DNA from 4 places in the Pseudomonas corni genome. Region 1 is predicted to be linked to each of the others. Evidence: riboswitches for the same ligand, from Rfam matches in the RefSeq annotation. Region 1 holds a riboswitch; each other region holds the start of a gene.

Region 1 (4,516 bases):
GGTCCTTGGGCGTCGTCCACGCTTTAGGCGTGAAGAGCCCGTTGCGCCATGCCGAACTGCGCAGGCAGCTTACGGGCGTCACCCAACGCATGCTTACTCACACGCTGCGTCAGCTTGAACGTGACGGTCTGATTACCCGACGCGATTTCAACGAAGTCCCACCGAAAGTCGAGTACGCCCTCACTGAATTGGGCATGGGTTTGCTGGTGCAGATGATCCCGCTGTGGACATGGGTGGTCGAAAACTCCGACGCCTTCACCGCCGCGCGTAAGCGCTATGAGCAGCATTCAAATGCGATGTCGTGAGTGTGGGCTGTGAAGCGTCGGAGCAAGCAAAAATCACTTCATCGCGTTTTTTTCACGCTATATAAGACTTATCTGCATAAGCTTTATCCTGATTAAGACGCATATTTTTGAATATTAAGCGTTCCATTTAAAATTTTAATACGTGCTATGGTCAGCCTTATCCAACTTAAAGCTTACGGTTATACGTGTTATGGAAAACTTCTTCCCGGTCATTTGTGCCGATAGCCTTAGCAGAATAGGCCTTCTCGTCAAAGCGCAGCGCCTTTCACTCGGCCTGCGCCAGTCGGACCTCAAGACAGCAATAGGAATCTCCGAACATACCCTGCGCAAAATTGAGAGCGGCTCGGAACGGGTCGATCTTCGATCATTCATGCTGGTGCTCTGGCGACTGGGCCTCACTGAGCGCGTGTTCACGTCGCTCGACGGGATAGAAACTACTTCGCAAATTACCCGTCATACCGATGGTGACGCCACTTACCAGAGCATCGCATCGAAACGGGTCCGATTGTCCAAACCCAAGCCGGAGGCATTCTGATGTCCCGTGCCTACATCTACATGGAGCACCCTTATACCGGGGCGGTGCTGACGCTTGGCCGCCTCACGCTAAATGGAAAGTTGGGCGAGTTTGTCTATGCCCCTGATCACGTGGAGCGTGGTGGCTGGGTGCCCGACCCCATCAATTACCCGCTACGGGCCGAGGCATTTGTCGGCATAGCAAAAAATCGTGGTATTCCTGGCTTCATCAACGACGCCATGCCGGACGGTTGGGGCGAGCGCCTGCTTCATCGCGCTTACGGCGAAGTGTTGGCCCCTATTGATTACTTGCTCAAATCGCCCAACAACGACCGCATCGGCAACCTCATGGCAGGGACCGCCAGAGACCCTACTGAGGGTGTGGGCCACGGTACAGTTCCGACGTTGAAAGGTCTGGCAAAATTTATCGAGGCCTGCGAGGCGGTATACGACGGTCAACTCGATGAGGCATCCATCACTACCCTCAACATTCGCCAGCAGCGATCCTCCTTGGGTGGCGCACGGCCCAAACGAACCTTGCAAGACAAAGGCATGCTAATCCTGGCCAAGCCCCGCGACCGATTCGATCAGTACGATTTGCCAGCGATTGAGTTTGCCTGCATGACCTTCGCCGCATCCAAAGGCTTTAACGTCGCCAACACCGCCCTGCATGCAGAGAACCCAAGCACATTGCTGGTCGAGCGTTTTGATCGCACGCCGCTTGCCGAGTTGCGGGGTGGGAGCAAGAGCTGAAGGACCATTACGGGCAGTGGCTCAAGGGGCCGGAACTAAATATGGTCCATAACGCCGTGGGCTCAGTTCGCATGCGCAAGTAGCCGGTTGTTGCCACCCCCAACGATCGACTACCATGCCGCCGCCGGTCCCGAACGGGATTAATAGGGAATCCGCGATGCCCCCAACGCATCAAACGGAACTGCCCCCGCAACTGTAGGTGCCGAGCCTGCTCCTGAACTGCCACTGGGTTTGAATCCGGGAAGGCTGGAGCCGGTGATGACGCACCAGTCAGGAGACCTGCCGGCCAAGCAAAATCACTAACCGGCGGGGTGTCCGGGAAGGACACCCTTGGGTCGTGCCCGGTTGAAATCCGGCACCCCGCTGCATCAATGGCAGCGTTCAAGTGTGTGTTTCCAGTCCGTACCCCTGCTCCGTGTACGGTTCAACTGGAGATTGCGACATGCCGTTGCTGCGCGCTGCCACCCTGTTCACTGCCCTGGCCCTCCCCGCCCTCGCCTGCGCTGCCCCCACGCATTTCCCGCTGACGGTGCAGAACTGTGGCAGCACGCTGACCTTCGCCCATGCGCCTGCGCGCGCCGTGACCATTGGGCAGGCGGGCACTGAAATGCTCTATGCCATGGGCCTGGGTGACAAGGTGGTGGGCACGTCCCTGTGGTTCAACGACGTGCTGGCTAAATACAAGGCGCAGAACGACGCGATTGAACGGCTCGCTGACAATGCACCGAGTTTCGAGTCGGTCACCGCCAAACGCCCGGAACTGGTCGCGGTCGAGCTGGAATGGATGGTCGGCCCGCAAGGCGCGGTTGGCACCCGGGAGCAGTTCCACGAGCTGAACATCCCCACTTATCTGATGCCCTCCGACTGCGAAGCCAAAGACAATTCGGTTGGTGCCGACGGCACCCGGCTTGAGGCGTTTCGCGTCGAGAGCATCTACAAAAGCATCAGCCAACTGGCGGAGATCTTTGACGTTCAGTCGCGCGGCGAGCAGCTGAATGCCGAACTGCAGGCGAGTCTGGCCCGGTCCGTCGCCATGGCGCAGAACAATGCCTTCAAGCACGCCAGCGCGCTGTTCTGGTTTTCAAGCCCGGGGCTGGCCCTCGACCCCTACGTGGCCGGCCACAAGGGCGTTCCAGACTTCATGCTCAATACCATGGGCCTGCGCAATGTGGTGGACTCCGATGAGGAATGGCCCACCGTTGGCTGGGAAACCATCGCGAAAGCCAATCCGACGTTTCTGGTCATCGCTCGCATGGACCGCCGTCGTTTTCCGGCGGACGACTACCAGAAGAAACTGGAATTCCTGCGCAGCGACCCGGTGACGCGCAACATGGACGCCGTAAAAAACAACCGCATCATCATCCTCGACGCCATGGCGATGCAGGCCAGCACTCGCACCTTCGAAGGCCTGGAAACGCTGGCTAACGCCATCAACAGCTACGACGCTGCGAAATGACGACAGTGCTTGCCCGTACTCTGTTGGCCCTCGCAATCTTGCTCTTCGCGCTGGGGGCAGGAGTCACTATCGGCGAAACCAATATCGAGCCCGGCGTCATCTTTCAGGTGTTGGCCAACAAGCTGTGGGCCGCCGGTTATCTGATTGATCCCATCGATGAAGGCATTGTCTGGAACTACCGTCTGACCCGGGCCCTGGTGGCCGCCGCCTGCGGGACCGGGCTTGCTACTTGCGGGGTGATTTTGCAGTCGCTGCTGCGCAATCCGCTGGCCGATCCCTACCTGCTCGGCATCTCGGCCGGTGCTTCCACCGGCGCCGTGTTGGTGGCCCTGCTCGGCGTGGGTGCAGGATTGATTTCTCTGTCGGTCGGCGCGTTTGCCGGTGCGCTTACGGCCTTCGCCGTAGTGGCGTTGCTGGCACGGGCCAGCGGTGCGTCCGGCGCTACCGGGCAAATCATCCTGGCGGGTATCGCAGGCTCACAATTGTTCAATGCGCTGACTGCGTTTCTGATCACCCAGTCCGCCAGCGCCGAGCAGGCTCGGGGCATCATGTTCTGGCTGCTGGGCAATCTTAGCGGTGTGCGCTGGCCGTCCGTTTGGCTGACCGTCCCGACCGCGCTGATCGGTCTAATCATTTGTCTGTGGCACCGGCGAGCGCTGGACGCATTCACCTTTGGCGCAGATTCGGCCGCGTCGCTGGGTATTCCCGTGCGCCGCGTGCAGATATGCCTGATCAGCTGCGCGGCGCTGGTCACGGCGGTGATGGTGTCGATCGTCGGTTCCATCGGCTTTGTCGGGCTGGTCATTCCCCATGCCGTGCGATTACTGACCGGCACCCAACACACACGCCTGCTGCCAGCCAGTGCGCTGGCCGGTGCGGTGTTTCTGATCGCCGCCGATGTGCTTTCGCGAACCCTGATCAAGGGCCAGGTGATCCCGGTCGGGGTCGTCACCGCATTGGTCGGCGCGCCGGTCTTTGCCTTGATCCTGATCGGTAGAAGGAACCCCCGATGAACCCTGCCACGCTTGTCGATAGCGATGTCGCACTGAGTTGTTCAGGTCTGGGTTTTCGCGTGCGCGATGCCGATTTGCTGCGGGATATCGACCTGCAGGTCTACCGTGGCGAAACCCTCGGTGTGGTGGGCCCCAATGGTTCGGGCAAATCCACCCTGCTCAAACTGTTGGCCGGGTTGCGCGTTCCGAGCGCCGGCGTTGTCCAGCTCAATGACCAGCCCATTGCTGGCATGAATCGCCGAAGCGTGGCGCAGACCCTAGCCGTGGTGGAGCAACAGGCCGACACGCTGGACGCGGTGTGTGTCTTTGATGCCGTTGCGCTAGGGCGGACCCCTTGGCTTTCAGCGCTCACCCCGTGGTCTGCGGATGACGATGCCATCGTCGAACAGGCGCTGGCCGATGTCGACGCCACGCACCTGAAGCGTCGAATCTGGGGCAGTCTCTCGGGAGGTGAGCGTCAGCGCGTGCATATTGCT
Region 2 (4,516 bases), on a different contig from region 1:
CGCACGCAGGATATTCAACGCCGCCGCAGGGGTATCGAGACCGACGCCATTGCCGATACGCCCATCGCGAGTCGGGTAATTGGCCAGGATCAAAGCCACCCGTTTATCTTGATTGGGCAAGCGGCCGAGCAGCACCCAGCGCCGCGCCAGTTCAGCGACGAAATCCATGCGCTCGGGCTGGGCGCGATAACACACCACATCGGACTGACTGCGCTCGCTATACCAGGCCAGGTCCTTGAAACTGATTGGCCGGCTGATGATCCGCCCGTCCAGTTCCGGCAGCGCAATGTGCATCGCCAGATCCCGAGGGCCCAGGCCTTGCTCGCTGGCCTGCCATGCCGGTTCGTTATCCTGGGCGCAGATCGCCTGGATCACCGGGATATTGCGGCGAAACGGCCGCAGATGCGGCGCTTCCGGGCTGGACTGGGCGAAACCCGTGGTGTTGAGGATAATCTCGGCGTCCGCTTCGTCCATCCAGTCCTGGACTGCGCTCAGGCAGGCGGGCTCTTTGAGGCTGGCGACGGCGATGGGCAGCGGATTGATGCCCTGAGCCAGAAGGCGCTCGCAGAACACGTCGATAAACCCGGTATTGGCGGCCTGCAAATGCGAGCGATAAAACAGCAGCGCCGCGACAGGTTGGTCCGGCAGCCAATCGGCTTGCCAGTCACTCAGTTCAGCGCTGGCCTTGTGTGGGTGATAAATAACGGTGCGCGACAGCGTAGACGGCTCGCTCCACGGGTAATCGCGACCCAGCCAGCCACTCGCCAGGCACCTATAAAGCTGGAGCGCGTTGTGTTTGCCGCCCTGGCGCAGGAAATGCCAAAGCCGCTCGGCGTCTGCCGGCGGGACATTGCTCAGGCTGCTCAGCTCAGGATCGGGACGATCGTCGCCCGGCACCAGAATCAGTTTCACTCCCCGCGCCGCCAATTCCACCAGCCGCTCGACGCCATAGCGCCAATAGCCAATGCCGCCGTGCAGGGAAATCAGGATGACCTTGGCGTGACGGAGCACCTCGTCCACGTAGAGGTCGACCGAGGCGTGGTTTTGCACCTGCATCGGATTGGCCAGACGCAGACTGGGGTAGTCGTCAGGCAGTTGCTGCGCGGTTTCAGCGAGCAACGCCAGATGCGAGTCGCCGCTGCACAGAATCACCAGATCGGCGGGGGTTTGCCCCAGGTCAGCGATGCTGTCGTCGGGTACGAAACCGCCGGGCTGGGTCCTGAGCAGGTGCATGGATTAGCCTTCTACCGCCACAACGGTGACCGCAGCGCGCAATTGGGCTTCGAGTACCGCCGCGTCAAGCTCTTGGCCGATCAGTACCAGATGCGTGACGCGCTCTTCGTCGGCTTTCCAGGCGCGGTCGAAGTGCTTGTCGAAACGCGTTCCCACGCCCTGCACCAGCAGGCGCATCGGCTTGCCGGGAACCGCCGCGAAACCTTTGACGCGCAGGATGCCGTGCTGCACGACGGCCTGGGTCAGCGCGTCCAGCAACAGGCTTTCGTCCGCTTGCGGCAGGGTAATTGAGATTGAATCGAAGGCGTCATGATCGTGGTCGTCATGGTCGTCACCTTCGTGATGATCGTGGTGGGTTTTGCGGCCGTCGATGTGCTGCTCGGATTCCGCACCAAGGCCCAACAGTACGCTGATCGGCAGCTGCCCTTTGCTGGCCTCGATGACTTTCACCGCAGGCGGCAGTTCTTCGGCGACTTCGGCGCGCACGGCGGCCAGAGATTCGGCGTCGAGCATGTCGGCTTTGTTGAGGATGACCAGATCGGCGCTCGCCAGTTGGTCAGCGAACAGCTCGTGCAGCGGCGATTCGTGGTCAAGGTTCGGATCGAGTTTGCGTTGGGCATCGACCTGATCCGGGAACGCGGCGAAGGTGCCGGCCAAAACTGCCGGGCTGTCGACCACGGTGATCACGGCGTCAACGGTGCAGGCGCTGCGGATTTCAGGCCACTGGAAGGCTTGGACCAAGGGCTTGGGCAGCGCCAGGCCGCTGGTTTCGATGAGGATGTGGTCGAGGTCGCCGCGACGGGCGACCAGTTCACGCATCACCGGGAAGAATTCTTCCTGCACCGTGCAGCACAGGCAGCCGTTGGCCAGCTCGTAAACGCGGCCGGTGGCTTCTTCTTCGGTGCAGCCGATGGTGCATTGCTTGAGAATGTCGCCGTCGATGCCCAGCTCGCCAAACTCGTTGACGATCACGGCGATGCGACGCCCTTCGGCGTTGTCGAGCATGTGGCGCAACAAGGTGGTTTTGCCCGAGCCGAGGAAGCCGGTGACGATAGTGACGGGAAGTTTGGCCAGTGTTTTCATCGGATACCCTTTGGCGGTGCGGCGGGCAAAGGGGACGAGAACCGCACAGCGCGGGCGCTGGCCGTTCGATTCGCCACCGGATCACCCCGCCCGGTTGTAGTGAGAATGCGTGGACGCAATGTCCGGTCGAGGCAGGTCTCCTGGCTTACGGTGGCGCTGGCGGTTTGGTTGAAATCCGACAGGCATTCATCGCGCCTTCCCGCTCGCGCAGTGGCTGTGCAATGAACATGACCGTTTACAGTTGCGGGGGCAGCTGCGGCGTTGACCGCATTCCCTTCTTAGCGCCGATCTGACAGAACACAGACCGGCGAACCTCGACTGCGCAAGGCTACGCAGTGGGCATGGTCAGGTCAATGACGGGTTGATGGCTGGGGCTTGGGCGCCGCTTGATTGCGGGAGCCCACGTGTTGGTGAGCCGGCGATTGCGATGCGTCAGGCAGCCCACCTCGCGAACAAGTTCGCTCCTACAGGGACCGCCATTCTCTGCACCCGGCTATCGAAACCCACCCGAACGTTGACTCCAGCCGGCACTGGAAATCGCATGGGCGGTATGGATGAGTGCCGGCGCAAAGGCTTTGCGGGCGTCTTCGAAGCTCCAGCGGCTGGCGGGCACCGAGATGTTGATTGCGCCCAGCGGCATTCCCCCCGCATCCACAATGGGCGCGGCCAGACTGATATCGCCGAGGAAGTATTCACCCTCAATGCTGCTGTAGCCCTCCTCCCGCGCTTGGGCAATCTTCTTCAATAAGGCATCGATATCGGTGACGGTGGCGTGGGTGTGAGACGGTCGGGGCATGGCGTCAAGCAGATCTGCGCAAGCCTCGGGATCGAGGCGCGACAGGTAGGCGCGGCCCGACGCCGTGCAGTACATCGGCAGGCTCAGGCCCAGCGGCATCGGGATCATGATCTGGTTGTGACTGGGAAAGCGGGCGACAAACACCATTTGATCCCCGTCAGGTTCTGACAGATTGCAACTCTCGTGGCATTCGCGGTTGAGCTGATGCAGATAGGGCGAGGCGCGATCGATCAGGCTGTTGGTCTGCAAGTATCCGAAACCCAGGGACAGCGCCCGGGGAGTGAGCTGATAGCGCTTGCTTTGCGGGTCCTTGCGCAGATAACCCAGGGTTTCCAGCGTGAAGGCAAAACGCTGGGCCGCGCTTTTGGTAATGCCCGTGGCGGCGGCGATCTCCGGAAGGTTCATGCTCGGATTGCCCGCACGGAACGCCATCATCACCTCCAGCCCGCGGGCCAGCGTACTGGCGAACAGCGGCGATTGTTCCGGCGCAGTCTTGTCGGCGACGGCCTCCTCAGCGGGCAGTTTGTCGTTTGGCATGGACTCGGACTGACTCATGATGGCTCGCGAATAATGATTTTTTATTGATGTCGGAATTGCCGCAATGCGGGCACAACCCAGGATCAACACGCCGCGACTGTACCCGACACATGGCAGGCGTCAACCGCCCAGGTGCACCCACACCGATTTGGTTTGCGAGTATTGGGTCAGCGCTTCCAGACAACGATCACGACCGTTGCCCGACTGTTTGAACCCACCCCACGGCTGGGTCATGTCGCCATGATCGAAGCAGTTGACCCAGACAATTCCGGCCTCTACATCACGGGCGAAGGTCAGCGCCTTATCGATATTCTGCGTCCAGACGGAGGCCGCCAGCCCATAGATGGAGTCGTTGGCGATCTCCAGCGCATGGTCGAGCCCCGTCACGCGAATCGCCGCCGCCACCGGACCGAACACTTCTTCTCGGGCCAGGGTCATCTGCGGGCTGACATCGGCATACAGCGTCGGGCTGACATAGGCGCCATGCTCAAGACCTTTGGGAATACCGCCGCCAAACACCAGACGCCCGCCTTCGGCATTGGCTTTGTCGATGTAGCCCAGCACGCGTTTCTGCTGCTGAAAAGACACCATCGAGCCCATGCGCGTGGCTGGATCTAAAGGGTCGCCCGGCAGATATCGGCCCTGGGCGACCTCACTGAATCGCTCGATGAACGCGTCGTAAATGCTGTCCTGCACCAGCAACCGGGAGCCTGCGTTGCACACCTCACCCTGATTGGCATAAATGCCGTTCACGGCGTAACTCACGGCCCGATCCAGATCAGCGACGTCAGCGAGAATGATCTGCGGGCTCTTGCCGCCGCATTCGGTGGTCACGCGCTTCATGTTCGATTGGCCGGCGTAGATGAA
Region 3 (4,516 bases), on a different contig from region 1:
TGCTGCAATTTGGCGGCGGTTGCCAGGGTTGTGGTCAGGCCGACGTCACGCTCAAGGAAGGCATCGAGCGCACTTTGCTAGAACGCATTCCCGAGCTGACCGCTGTACGCGATGTGACCGACCACACGCAAAAAGAAAACGCTTACTACTGAGTAGTGTGCGCTTCAACAAGAAGCCCCGACTGGTTCGGGGCTTTTTTGTGGATGCGAGGTTTTGTAGGAGCGCGCTTGCCCGCGATTGCGTAGTGTCACCAAACACGGGAATATCTGACCCGACTCTTTCGCGGGCAAGCGCGCTCCTACAAGTCAGTAACGCCAAGTCACGGCCTGAACACATGCGCATGCCCGGCGCGGTACAGCGATGATTCGCTGAATACGTCATTGCCCAGCACACGACCTACCAGAATCAACGCCGTACGCCGAAAACCTTTCTCCTGCACCTTCGCTTCGATGTCCGCGAGCGTGCCCACCACCCAATCCTGATCCGGCCAGCTGGCACGATGGACAACGGCAATCGGGCAATCGGCGCCGTAATGCGGGGCCAGTTCGGCGACGATTTTGCCCAGATTGTTCACGCCCAAATGAATGGCCATGGTGGCCCGGTGCTGCGCCAGATCGCTAAGCGCTTCGCCCTCGGGCATCGACGTTTTGTCGGCGTAGCGAGTCAGGATCACGCTTTGCGAAATGTCTGGAAGTGTCAGCTCAGTGCCTAACAGGGCGGCGCAGGCAGCGGTCGCGGTCACGCCGGGGATGATTTCGAAGGGGATATTCAGCTCGCGCAGGCAACGAATCTGCTCGCCGATGGCGCCATACAGGCTAGGGTCTCCGGAGTGAACCCGGGCCACATCCTGGCCTTGTTCATGAGCAGATTTCATCAAGGCGATGATCTGCTCCAGATGCAATTCGGCGCTGTTGGTCACCTGCACCGCCTGATGCCCTTCAAGCACCGCTTCGGGGACCAGGGAGCCTGCATAGATGATGACCGGGCAACTGCGGATCAGACGTTGACCCTTGACGGTGATCAGCTCCGGATCGCCGGGGCCTGCGCCGATGAAAAAAATGGTCATGATGGGTTCCTTTAGCGGTAGGAGCGCGCTTGCCCGCGATTACGGACTGTCTGCCAACGATGTGTTGCCTGTTACGCCGTAATCGCGGGCAAGCGCGCTCCTACAGGTGTCCGGCCAAGGCGAAGGTGGCGTGGCTGTTTTTGCGGCGTGTGATGAGCAAATGGGATGGGGTGGCCAGCAACTGCGCAGCCAACGCCAGCGCTGCACTTTCCGCCACGCCATAGCACCCGGTAGCGGCAGACGAGACTTGGGATCGATGGCTCAACTGTCCTTCGAACGCGCTCAAATCATCTGCGCTGAAAAACACCAGCGGCACGTCCAGCCGTTCACTCAACGCCAGTAACCCGGGCTCCGAAGCCTTGAGATCAAGGGAGGCGAGGGCGGTTACATCACTTAGCGCCAGCCCCTCTAGCGCAAGGCTCTGGCCGATAAGGGCCAGTAACGACTCCACCGAACAACCTCGGCGGCAGCCCAGGCCGACCACCAGGGTCGGCCGAGTGCTCGATTGACTCATGCCGCGTGCGGCAGGCCTGACGTATGCAGTTCAGGATTATTGCGGCGGAACAGCCAGGCGCTGATCACGCCCATGGCGATCCAGAACACGGCGTTAGTCAGCAGCGAGGCGATTTTGAACTGCGACGCCAGTGCTTCCGGCGCCAGGCTGGCGTGCACTGCCGGCTGCGGTGCGCCGATCACATGGGGCACGACCAGAATCGCGACGGCCAGAATCTTGAGTGCCCAGTGACGCCCGAACACCAGCAAAGCCAGCGCGACCGCAGTCGAGGCGGCAGTGCCGATCCACCAGAACTGACGCTGGGTCAGGTCGGCAGCGGCGGTGCCCGGCAATTCCGGTGGCAGGCCAAGGGTCGGCGCCAGTACGAACACAGCAAAACCGGCCAGCCCCCAAAGGGCGCCCTCAGCAGTGCTGCTCGGTGCCCGAAGGGTATACAGCGCCGCAAGCATTAACGCGAAACCGACCGCGACCACCAGATTGCCGCCGGTGGTGGACAGCACACGCTGCCAACCGTCTTCCGGCTCCCAGGCCTGGGCGTCATGCTCGTGGGCAGCCATGGCGCCTGCGGCATGTTCGTGGGGCTGAGCTTCGGCGTGTGTGGCCGGAGCCTTCTCGTAGGTTTCCGCCTGCAGAATCAGCGGTGCCACCCAGAAGCTTTGCAGCAGTGTCAGCAGCAGAGCGGCGAGCAGCCCGGTGAAGCCAGCCGTTTGAGCGATACGCTTGAACATGGCGGCAGATCTCAATGGCAAGGGAAGGCAGAGCTGTGACGTGTGTCGTGCGCGGCGTTATGGACTGCATCGATGTGCGAGAAGCCGGCGAAGTAGACCAGACAGGCGCCGAGGACCATCGCGCTGACGGCGGCGGTCAGGCGTTGGGTCTGCGTGACGGTGGTGCTGGAAGTGGTGGTTGGGCTGGTAGTGCTGATCGACATGGCGCGTCCCTCTGAATTTTCAGCGAGCAGGAAAGCGCAATGAAACCCGCTGACAGGCGTCAGCAGAGACTCAACAGCGCCCGCCCACCGCGGGTTTGTTATGTGTCAGTTGCGGGCCGGTCTCCGGGCTTGCGAGGGGCTAAACGCGCAATGCGTTCCGCCATCAAGAATCGCCTTCCCATATCTCACGCTTTACAGCCATGACAGACACAGTGGATCTGACTCTTCACTCGCTTACCGTTGCGGGGGCAGCGCCGGACTTGCATCGCCTTTGGGACGACACGCACCGGTTTCCCGTTTCACCCTGTGAAGGGCACCCGTAACAAGGCGTGTAGGAGAGCATGGCGAAGTGGCTTCGTCAATCTGCGGTCTGCCTTCGGACCTGGATTGCCAAAGCCGCAGCGCCGCAGATCCAGGGTGGGAGCGGCCACCGAATCGCGCATGGGCAGAATCCGTGGGAGCGGACCTGTCCGCGAATGATGACTGCCCGGCGCTGAACTGGCGTCGGATGTACCGGGTTCTTGGCGAAAACCCTATCGATCAGCGATACCTCCTCCATCATTTACGACCGAATCATTCCGGGAACGACGCATTCCCTGTCTGAACATTGCGCCAATGAAAATATCGTTTATACCTACATCCATATCGATCATCGATACGGGTGGATCTTGAAATCATCGTCGGATGTATTCAGCTGTCTTTGGCAGGAGCGCTCCCAGGTACCGGTGTTCACCTCACGGCTTCCTTCACGAGCGCGTTGTGTGGTCATCGGCGCGGGTTACACCGGGCTGTCCACCGTTCTGGCCTTGACATCGCGCTCCACCGAAGAGGGGGAGGTGATCGTCATGGATGCGCTGAACATCGGTGATGGCGCTTCCGGTCGCAACGGCGGTCAGGTCATTCCCGGTCTCAAGCTCAACCCCGATGAATTGATCGAACGCTTCGGTGAAGCACGCGGTGAACCTTTGGCGAATTTGGCGGGCGGCGCGGCGGACTATGTATTCAGGCTGATCGAGCGTCTGGGCATCGACTGCGGTGCGCGTCAGGACGGCTGGATTCAAGCGGCGCATAACGAGAAGGCCTTGCTCTCTCTGAACGCCCGGGCGGGTCAGTGGCAAGCGCGCAACGCAGCGGTGCGGATGATCGACAAAAACCAGGCGGCGAATCTGCTCGGCACCTCGATCTACCACGGCGGGCTGCTTGACGAGCGCGCTGGCCAATTACAGCCCTATCAATACATCCACGGCCTGGCGGCGGTCGCCCGTCAACGCGGGGTGAAGATTTTTGAACGCTGCGCCGCGTTGCAACTAAAACGGACTGATGGCGGCTGGACGGTCACCACTGCCAACGGCGAGATTCAGGCCGATCAGGTGGTCATCGCCACCAACGCCTATTCCTCGCCGTTGTTGCCAGCGCTGCCTCATACCTACGTCACGCTGTGGAGTTTGCAGGCGGCAACAGCGCCACTGCCGTCAGCACTACAGGACTTGGTCTTACCCGGTGGATTGCCGGTATCTGACACCTACCGGGTATTGCGCTACTTTCGCAAAACCCAGGACGGCCGTTTTGTGCTCGGCACCCGAGGCCCGTTCCGCGACGCGTTAAACCTCAATGACCTGGCGCGGGTTCGCCGGGAAATGCTCGACATCTACCCGATGCTTGAGCAAACGCCGCTGACCCATTGCTGGTGCGGTCGGGTCGCGGTGCCGTCTGCCGGAATCCCGATCCTCAGCCAGCCGGAACCGGGCTTGACCGTCGCCTTGGGTTATTACGGTCGGGGGGTGGCGATGGCAACGCGGATGGGCGCATTGGTCGCCGATCTCGTCCAAGGCCTGCCCGCCGCCGAAAGCGTTTATCCGGTCACGCCTTTCAAGGCCATGCCCGCAGCGCCCCTGCATCGCAATGTCGCGCGGGTCGCTGCCAATGTCATGCGTATGCAGGACTTGATCGAGCGAAGGGCCAGAGGGGCGAAACGATGAGCCAGACCCACCCCAACGCCTCGACC
Region 4 (4,516 bases), on a different contig from region 1:
CCGCCATTGGGGCTGACGCCTCGGGCGATCGGTTGCAGCTCGGTGCTGGTCAGAGAATGGTGATACGTGTGGCCGCGCAAGGTGCCTTCGGGCAGCTCGACATTCTGCAGCGCCAGCGCCGCGAGACGCTTCTGCATCACCGCCTCGCCCTTGAGCAAGCCAACCAGCTCGGCGCGCTGACCATCGACGTCCGTCAAGGCATCGAGCAGATACAACATGCCCCCGCATTCGGCCAGCAGCGGTTTGCCGTCGGCATGATGCTGCCGGATCGCATCAAGCATCGGTTTGTTCTCACCCAGTGCGACGTGGTGCAGTTCCGGGTAACCGCCCGGCAAATAGAGGCTGTCGGCGTCGGGAATCTGCTGATCACGGATGGGCGAAAAGAACGACAACTCAGCACCCATCGCCCGGAGCAAATCGAGACTGGCCCCATAGATGAAGGCAAAGGCTTCGTCATGGGCGATGGCGATACGCACGCCTTTGAGCAGCGGCTCTGCGGTAATGAAGTCCGGTGCATCGAACCTGACAGCAGGCGGCAACGCGACTTCGCAAGTGCTGGCGAGCGCATTGGCTGCAGCATCAAGGCGCACATCCAGATCGTTCAGCTCGCTGGCTTGAACCAGGCCCAGATGCCGGCTCGGCAGTTCGATCCCGGTTTCCCGGGACAGCGCGCCGTACCAGCGCAAGCCTTCGGTAAGGCTGCCCTCCAGCAGTTGCGCGTGGCGCACGGTCCCGACCCGGTTGGCCAGCACGCCGGCAAACGGCAGGTCCGGCTGATAACGGGCCAGCCCCAAAGCCAGCGCGCCGAATGTTTGTGCCATGGCGGTGCCGTCGATCACACCCAACACCGGCACGCCAAAACGTCGCGCCAGGTCCGCGCTGGAAGGCGTGCCGTCGAACAACCCCATCACCCCTTCAATCAAAATCAAGTCAGCATCAGCGGCAGCTTCCCACAACAGGCGTCGGCTTTCGTCCTCCCCTACCATCCACATGTCCAACTGGTAAACGGAGTTACCGCTGGCGCGTTCGAGGATCATCGGGTCGAGAAAGTCCGGTCCGCACTTGAACACTCGAACCTTGCGGCCTTGATTGCGATGCAACCGGGCCAGGGCCGCTGTAACGGTGGTCTTGCCCTGACCGGAGGCGGGAGCGGCGATCAATACTGCAGGGCATTGCCTGGCTTGAATCATGAACGGTCACTCACAGCTCAATGCCCTTCTGCGCGCGAATGCCGGACTGAAACGCGTGCTTGACCACGGCAATGTCCGACACTGTGTCGGACAGATCGATCAATTCCTGCTTGGCGCCACGGCCAGTCACAACCACGTGCTGCATCGGCGGACGCGACTGCAGATCGGCAAGCACCTGCTCAAGATCCAGATAGCCATGTTTGAGAGCGATATTGAGTTCATCGAGGATCACCAGGCCGATGTTCGGATCTTGGAGCATGTCTTGAGTCACGCGCCACGCGGCTTCGGCGGCGGCGATATCGCGCTGGCGATCTTGAGTTTCCCAGGTGAAGCCCTCGCCCATGACGTGGTAGCGCACCTGTTCGGGGAAGCGGCGAAAGAACAGCTCCTCGCCCGTGCTGTTGCGGCCCTTGATGAACTGCACCACGCCGCACTGCATGCCATGGCCCATGGCGCGGGCTAGCATGCCGAAGGCCGAGCTGCTTTTGCCTTTACCGTTGCCGGTCAGCACCAGCAACAGCCCGCATTCGTTGGGGGCGCTGGCAATACGCTCGTCCATCACGGCCTTTTTGCGCAGCATGCGCGCCAGGTGACGTTCGTCGCGTTCGGGGGTTTCGCTCATCTCAGCTCTCCGCTTGAGGGCAAGTAGGCGCAGACGGAGAGCACGAGCAGGCACTGGCAACACGGCGCCTGTTAGACAGGCCGTGACGCAGAGCATCGCCCTCCGAAATGCTGTGGAATTGGATCAGGCCGGTCTCCGGACTCATGAGCGAACGTTCGGGCCGCGCGCCTTCCCATGTTCAGAGAACACAGTGGCATTGTGCGTGGCTTTTCTCATTTACCGTTGCGGAGGCAGTGCCGGAATCTAACCGGCTTCCCTGTTTCACCCTGTCGAGACTGGTCCGAAGGGCACCTGAAACAAGTGGCGAAGGGTAGAGGGTTGAGGTTTGAGCGTCAATCAATGCGGCTCCCCATCGGCACTTGGCACAGACCCGGGTTGCCGGTTGAACCTAAGAAGGCTCAGGTACCTCTACCTAGATACACAAAAATACTAAATGCCTACGAAATGGAGATCGACAATGTTCAAGCTCAGACCTCAGGTTGTCTTGGTGCTGCTGGTTGCCGGAGGGCTCGCGGGCTGCGGCGAGTCATCGAAACTGCAAGTCAGTGAAGGCATGGGCACATCCCCCAAACTGCCCGAGCCCAACAAGACGTTGATCCCTACCGTAAACATCGCGCCCGCCGTCGGCTGGGCCAATGGCGCCAAGCCGACTGCGGCGCCAGGCACTCAGGTCGTCGCGTTCGCTGAAAACCTCGATCATCCACGCTGGCTGTACGTGCTGCCTAACGGTGACGTGCTGGTGGCTGAAACCAATTCGCCACCCAAACCCGATGACGGCAAAGGCATTCGCGGCTGGGTGATGGAGAAAGTCATGGGCCGCGCCGGTGCTGGCGTTCCCAGCCCGAACCGCATCACCCTGTTGCGCGACAAGGACCACGACGGCGTCGCTGAAACGCGCACGGTGTTCCTGCAAAACCTCAATTCGCCGTTTGGCATGGCGCTGGTGGGTAACAAATTTTACGTTGCCGACACCGATCGGCTGATCAGCTTCAACTATGAAGCCGGCCAGACCTCGATCAGCGGTGAGCCCACCAAAGTGGTCGATTTGCCGGGCGGCACGCTCAACCATCACTGGACCAAGAACGTCATCGCCAGCAAGGACGGGAAAAAGCTTTACGTGACCGTTGGCTCCAACAGCAATGTGGGTGAAAACGGTCTGGACAAGGAAGAAGGTCGTGCCGCTATTTGGGAAGTGGACCCGGCGAACGGCTCGCACCGAATCTTCGCGTCCGGGCTGCGCAATCCCAACGGCATGGATTGGGAACCCCACACCGGGGCGCTGTGGACAGCAGTCAACGAGCGTGACGAAATCGGCAGCGATCTGGTGCCTGATTACGTGACTTCGGTGAAGGATGGCGCTTTCTACGGCTGGCCATTCAGCTACTACGGCCAGCATGTGGACGTGCGCGTGACGCCGCAGAATCCTGATCTTGTGGCAAAGGCCATCCCGCCTGATTTCGCAGTAGGCCCGCACACGGCTTCATTGGGCCTGACATTCGCTGATGGCAAAACCTTGCCAGCGCCGTTCACTGAAGGGCTCTTCATCGGTCAGCATGGTTCGTGGAATCGCAAACCCTACAGCGGTTACAAGGTGCTGTTTGTGCCATTCAAGGACGGCAAGCCCAGCGGCACGCCGGTCGATCTGCTGACAGGCTTTTTGAGTTCAGACGAAAAGGCGCAAGGCCGTCCGGTTGGCGTGATCAACGACAATAACGGCGGGCTTTTGGTCGCCGATGACGTCGGCAACAAGATTTGGCGGGTGACAGCGGCGAAGACTGCTCAGGCTTCTAGCGCGGCAAAATGATTCGCCGATAAATCTGTGGGAGGGGAGCTTGCTCCCTTCCACACCATAGTTCAGGTCTTTATTGCCGCGCCAGGCTCGAAGGCTGAATCACGCGCTTGGCGTTCAGCCAGGCTTTCTGCCAATAGGGCTTGTCCAGGCTGTCCAGTTTGACCGTGCCACCGGTTGCGGGTGCATGCACGAACCGCCCTTCCCCGACATAGATCCCCGCGTGGCTCACATTCGAGCCGCCGCTTGTGGCGAAGAACACCAAATCACCGGTCTGCAACTGGCTGCGGCCTATGTCCGGGCCACGCAAGGTGATCATGTCCCGGGTAGAACGAGGCAAGCTGATACCGGCAGCGTCTCGGTAGACGTAGCCAATCAGACCACTGCAATCGAATCCTGAATCGGGAGTATTGCCGCCCCAGCGATAAGGCGTGCCCACCAGCCCAATGGCACGGACAAGCACGTCATCAGCAAGCGGGGAGGAAAAGTCAGAAGGAGCGGAAACCACGGGCTTGGGAGCAACCCGTTTCGGAGCTGGCGGCGGAGGGCTGGCACATGCAGCCAGCAACAGAGCCAATGACACGACAATCAGGCGAACCGGTAACGACATAAACACAACAACCTATAACAGGATGCGGCTTGAGCCCCCAGGAATCAGGAGCTGGAAGTGCGTACAAACGGGGTTTTCCGGTTTGTACGCCCGGTATCAGCGGTGTTGGCGCTTGAGTGTAGTCGAGCTCATTGCGGTCGTGGTCTCGGCAACCTGGGAAGGTGCCATGGCCAGCGCGCGCTTGGCTTCGATGAAAGTCTTGGCCCAGTAGGCATCGTCCAGGCTGTCTACCCGAACACCACCACTGCGACGGCTGCTGGAGTGAATGAATTGATCATCACCCAGATAGATACCGGCGTGGCTGA

Evidence for each region. Region 1 has a riboswitch for cobalamin ahead of ACWKV9_RS12585 (ABC transporter substrate-binding protein). Riboswitches for the same ligand answer to the same signal wherever they lie in the genome.
Region 2: linked by a shared signal. The riboswitch ahead of cobW (cobalamin biosynthesis protein CobW) and the one ahead of ACWKV9_RS12585 (ABC transporter substrate-binding protein) in region 1 are both predicted to bind cobalamin.
Region 3: linked by a shared signal. The riboswitch ahead of ACWKV9_RS10040 (CbtB domain-containing protein) and the one ahead of ACWKV9_RS12585 (ABC transporter substrate-binding protein) in region 1 are both predicted to bind cobalamin.
Region 4: linked by a shared signal. The riboswitch ahead of cobO (cob(I)yrinic acid a,c-diamide adenosyltransferase) and the one ahead of ACWKV9_RS12585 (ABC transporter substrate-binding protein) in region 1 are both predicted to bind cobalamin.

Annotation. Positions count from the first base shown of each region.
Region 1 is NZ_JBSKHW010000007.1:30,538-35,053, reverse strand. It holds gene ACWKV9_RS12600 (winged helix-turn-helix transcriptional regulator) at 1-305, shown strand, start outside; gene ACWKV9_RS12595 (helix-turn-helix domain-containing protein) at 496-840, shown strand; gene ACWKV9_RS12590 (HipA domain-containing protein) at 840-1,571, shown strand; cobalamin riboswitch at 1,680-1,872, shown strand; gene ACWKV9_RS12585 (ABC transporter substrate-binding protein) at 2,014-3,027, shown strand; gene ACWKV9_RS12580 (FecCD family ABC transporter permease) at 3,024-4,040, shown strand; gene ACWKV9_RS12575 (ABC transporter ATP-binding protein) at 4,037-4,516, shown strand, end outside.
Region 2 is NZ_JBSKHW010000004.1:268,018-272,533, forward strand. It holds gene cobN (cobaltochelatase subunit CobN) at 1-1,233, opposite strand, end outside; gene cobW (cobalamin biosynthesis protein CobW) at 1,237-2,316, opposite strand; cobalamin riboswitch at 2,430-2,648, opposite strand; gene ACWKV9_RS10005 (IclR family transcriptional regulator) at 2,810-3,667, opposite strand; gene ACWKV9_RS10010 (aldehyde dehydrogenase family protein) at 3,770-4,516, opposite strand, start outside.
Region 3 is NZ_JBSKHW010000004.1:277,611-282,126, reverse strand. It holds gene nfuA (Fe-S biogenesis protein NfuA) at 1-152, shown strand, start outside; gene cobM (precorrin-4 C(11)-methyltransferase) at 320-1,066, opposite strand; gene ACWKV9_RS10050 (cobalamin biosynthesis protein) at 1,167-1,580, opposite strand; gene ACWKV9_RS10045 (CbtA family protein) at 1,577-2,308, opposite strand; gene ACWKV9_RS10040 (CbtB domain-containing protein) at 2,320-2,511, opposite strand; cobalamin riboswitch at 2,609-2,847, opposite strand; gene ACWKV9_RS10035 (NAD(P)/FAD-dependent oxidoreductase) at 3,273-4,490, shown strand; gene ACWKV9_RS10030 (ABC transporter permease) at 4,487-4,516, shown strand, end outside.
Region 4 is NZ_JBSKHW010000001.1:591,478-595,993, reverse strand. It holds gene ACWKV9_RS02675 (cobyrinic acid a,c-diamide synthase CobB) at 1-1,190, opposite strand, end outside; gene cobO (cob(I)yrinic acid a,c-diamide adenosyltransferase) at 1,201-1,812, opposite strand; cobalamin riboswitch at 1,922-2,122, opposite strand; gene ACWKV9_RS02665 (PQQ-dependent sugar dehydrogenase) at 2,270-3,616, shown strand; gene ACWKV9_RS02660 (C40 family peptidase) at 3,675-4,211, opposite strand; gene ACWKV9_RS02655 (C40 family peptidase) at 4,308-4,516, opposite strand, start outside.